Regions from separate parts of the Bacillus sp. FSL W7-1360 genome, predicted to be linked through region 2. Evidence: predicted binding sites of a transcription regulator. Region 2 holds the regulator's gene; the other holds the start of a gene.
The links. Region 2 encodes LexA, which represses DNA repair genes until DNA is damaged. Its sites were predicted from a motif close to CGAACATATGTTCG; they were not measured.

Region 1 (2,208 bases), 1.1 Mb from region 2:
TGCGTGCATGGATCTCACCTAATAAGTCATCTAACTGACCTTTCGTCGGTCGCACATCTATGGTTGGATCAAGCAAACCTGTTGGTCGAATGATTTGTTCAATCATCTCTGGCGTTTTGTCTAATTCATACGGACCTGGTGTGGCTGACACATACGCTGCTTGATTGACTTTCTCCTCAAACTCTTCAAATCGAAGCGGACGATTATCAAGCGCAGACGGCAAGCGAAAACCATGCTCAACGAGCACATTTTTCCGCGCTTGGTCACCATTAAACATCCCGCGGACTTGCGGCAACGTTACATGGGACTCGTCAACAATGAGTAAGAAGTCTTTCGGGAAATAGTCGAGCAATGTATAAGGTGTCGCACCTGCCTCACGTAATGTCAAATGACGCGAATAATTTTCAATACCCGAACAAAAACCCATTTCCGCCATCATCTCTAAGTCATGACGCGTTCGTTGCTCGATCCGTTGTGCTTCTAATAGCTTTCCCGCTTCGCGCAATACATGTAAACGCGCCTCTAACTCTTGCTCAATATTTGCCATCGCTTTTTTCATTTTTTCTTCGCGCGTTACAAAGTGAGAAGCTGGGAAAATGGATACATGTTTTCGTTCTCCTTTTATTTCACCTGTGAGCGCATCGACTTCTGTAATCCGCTCCACTTCATCGCCAAAAAATTCGACCCTGATGCATTGCTCGTCCCGAGAAGCCGGGAAGATTTCAACGACATCGCCACGTACGCGAAACGTTCCACGTAGAAAATTTAAGTCATTGCGATCATATTGAATGTCAACTAATTTCCTTAATAAAGTGTTACGGTCAATCTCCATTCCAACACGGACAGATAATACTAAATCTCGATAGTCTTCTGGAGAACCTAAACCATAAATACATGACACACTCGCAATGATAATGACATCACGCCGCTCTAATAATGCACTTGTCGCTGAGTGGCGCAGCTTATCAATTTCATCATTGATGCTTGCATCTTTTTCAATAAATGTATCCGAGGAAGGAACATATGCCTCTGGTTGATAATAGTCATAATAACTTACAAAATACTCAACCGCATTGTGCGGAAAAAACTGTTTGAATTCACTATAAAGTTGCCCTGCTAACGTTTTGTTATGGGCCATGATTAAAGTCGGCTTATTCACAGCTGCAATGACATTTGACATTGTAAACGTCTTACCTGTCCCTGTTGCTCCAAGCAGCGTCTGGTGTCGGTTTCCAGCATGAATCGAGGAAACCATTTGTTCAATTGCTTTTGGCTGATCGCCTTGTGGTGTGTAATCTGAAACAAGTTCAAACGTCTTTCCCAACACGTTGAAAACCTCCCCTGTCCATCTTTTACAATATCATCGGTCTCGTTCAATGAGACGAAAATTTGTTCTAAACAAACGTTCGCTCCTCATTATAACACAATCTTTTGCAAAATCATACCGTAAACACCTTTATCACATCACACAATGAAAAGCAGCTACCTCGTCACAAGATAGCTGTTTTTCATTACATATCACAACCCATTAAATCACAGAATCGATCCGCTTCTCGTCTCGGCGCACAAGTAAGACACCCATTTGATGGTGCTCTCCATCATAAAGTGCACCTTGCACAAGCCGTAACTCTCCCGCTCGATCACGGATTTTCAACTTACAAAACACTGGATTTTTTTGTAACGCGCCATACAACGTCCGCTCGTCAAAAACAACACATCCATTGACATTCACAATTTCTTCGCCAATCGCAAGCCCCATCTTTGCGGCTGGACTCCCCGGTAAGATGCCAACAATCCGAACGCTTTTTTCCTCTTCTGTAAATAGTGGCGGTTGTTGCTGTTCTTTTCGATAAACGTAGTAAGAGGAACTGGCATGAATGATGCCTATTGATAGCGCGCCGATAAGTGCCAACCACGGTGAAGCATACATGTACAATCCCATAGCCATTAACAACGATAGACAGGCACTTATAAAATATGGGACCGCTTCACGGCGCGCCGCAACTGTAGGCAAAAATGCATGGGTATTTTTTTGGAAACCTAATAAGAAAGGCACGAGTATTGGCTGCACGGATACATCACCAAATGTCATTGCAAAGCCTGGAAGCAAACCTTCTGGAATGAAAACAACAACTGGCAACAACCACAGTCGTTTCATTTGATGAGTACCAATCAACCGCCCTCGTTTACTATAGCTTAATTGCGGTG
Region 2 (2,208 bases):
GCATCCGATGTTGCTATTAATGATGGTCATTTCTCTCATGATCCAAATGGGTCTATTTAGTGTCCAGCCACTACTGTCATTGTATGTGGCAGAGTTGATTCACTCTCCGGGGAATATGGCGTTTCTAGCAGGTATAGCGTTTTCTGTGACGGGTTTAGGGAATTTGTTTAGCACTCGGAGATGGGGCAAGTTTGGTGATCGGGTTGGGCATGAAAAAGTTATTTTACTGTTGCTTGTTTTAGCGGGTTTGTTGTTTATCCCCCAAGCGTTTGTCAATGCTTTTTGGCAGTTACTCGTACTCCGCTTTTTGTTTGGATTAGCTGTAGGAGGACTAATTCCATGTACGACGGCATTCATTCGACAAGTTGTTCCGTCATCCATGCAAGGAGAAGTACTTGGTTATAATCAAAGTTTTCGTTTTTTAGGCAATGTGTTGGGCCCGGTGTCGGGTGGGATCCTTGCTGGTTATCTCGGTATGTCGTCGGTGTTTCTTATTTCTGGTTTATTGTTTCTTGTGACGGCTAGTATGTTGAAAGTAATGGGTTCGCATGTTCGAAGACGAGAAATGCTGGAAAAAGAGGGAAGGTAGTCTCCCTCTTTTTCCGTCTACCATCTGTGTCTAAGATTCATGCTGGTTGTTCTCGCATTCTTTACATGTGTGTCGATGTTCCTGTGTCTGAACGTTCCTCGAAAACAATGGTTTTTTTACACCAACACGGCGTGTATGTTGCTTACTTGTTTGACAAGCACACTTTCGTTTCGCATTTTGAGGCATGCTAGTCACCCCCCTCTGCTTTATCTTATGCTAATAGACAACAATTGCTTGGACAGCTAGAGGGGGTTAAATGCACAATGTGACATGATTCATAGACATGTAAGCTGGCGTCAATGAAACAATCATCAGTGAATGGTTCGAAAAACGCCAACAACTTTCCCTAGAATAATGCATCGATCGAGTATTATTGGTGTCATTGTGTTATTTTCCGGTTGTAAGCGAACGTGATCTTTTTCTCGGAAAAATCTTTTGACAGTTGCTTCATTTTCTTCCGTCATGGCAACAACAATGTCGCCGTTGTTTGCTGTTTGTTGTTGTCGTACAATGACGTGATCGCCTTCTAAAATACCGGCATTAATCATGCTGTCTCCTTGAATAACGAGGGCATAAGTGCCGTCCTGTCCTGTTAAATGATCGGGGACTGGTAGGTAGTCTTCAATGTTTTCAATGGCAGTAATTGGGAGACCTGCAGTGACTTTGCCGATAATCGGGATATAGTGAGCGATGTCTTGTTTTTGGTTCGTGCGATCGCTTTCATGGTCTTCAGATGTTAAGATCTCAATTGCGCGGGGTTTTGTAGGATCGCGGCGAATGCAACCTTTTCGTTCAAGTCGTTCTAAATGACCATGAACGGTGGAGCTAGAGGCGAGTCCAACCGCTTCGCCAATTTCACGAACAGATGGTGGATAACCTTTTTTTCTTACCTCTGTTTTGATAAATGCGAGAATTTCTTCTTGACGTGTCGATAGTTTAGGCATGATTGTTCCTCCTATGTATGAAAGTAATCTTACACAAGTTTAACATATCGAACGTACGTAATGCAAACGTAAGTTCTAAAAATACTTGACATTCTCTAAACGCTCTCATACAATCGGTTAGAACAGACATTTGCTCATGATTTACATCGTTAATAGAGGCGTTGAGGAGAGGTAGGATGAAGAGTCAGAGAGATGTGGCGGCTGTTTATTGTCGTGTGAGCACAGAGAAAGAAAATCAGCAGCGATCATTAAAGCGGCAAGCGAGTGAGTTAGAAATGCTTGCGAAACAACATCAGTTGCCTATCGCATCTATGTATGAGGATCGTGCGAGTGGTTACAGTTTGGAACGTGATGGACTGTTGAATTTGTTAGAAGATGCACGCGCGCGCCGCTATACGCATTTATTGTTACAGGACGATACGAGACTAGGGCGAGGAAAAGCGAAAATCGCGTTACTCTATCAGCTACAGAAGTATGGTGTAAAAGTGTATACCATTCGCGATCAAGGGGAACTGTCTTTATCAGAGGCGGATGAGATGGTGTTAGAAATTGTTGCGATTGTGGAAGAATATCAACGGAAGCTCCATAACTTAAAAATTAAGCGCGGGATGCAAGCAGCCGTGCGCAATGGTTTTCGCCCACAAGATAATCTTGGCGACAAACGAGGCGGGGGCA

Region 1: the regulator LexA is predicted to act here: its motif matches at 1,396-1,409, upstream of uvrB (excinuclease ABC subunit UvrB).

What each region holds. Positions count from the first base shown of each region.
Region 1 is NZ_CP151950.1:2,649,543-2,651,750, reverse strand. It holds gene uvrB (excinuclease ABC subunit UvrB) at 1-1,324, opposite strand, end outside; gene NSQ26_RS13655 (PDZ domain-containing protein) at 1,529-2,208, opposite strand, start outside.
Region 2 is NZ_CP151950.1:902,155-904,362, forward strand. It holds gene NSQ26_RS04460 (MFS transporter) at 1-589, shown strand, start outside; gene lexA (transcriptional repressor LexA) at 901-1,533, opposite strand; gene NSQ26_RS04470 (YneB family resolvase-like protein) at 1,710-2,208, shown strand, end outside.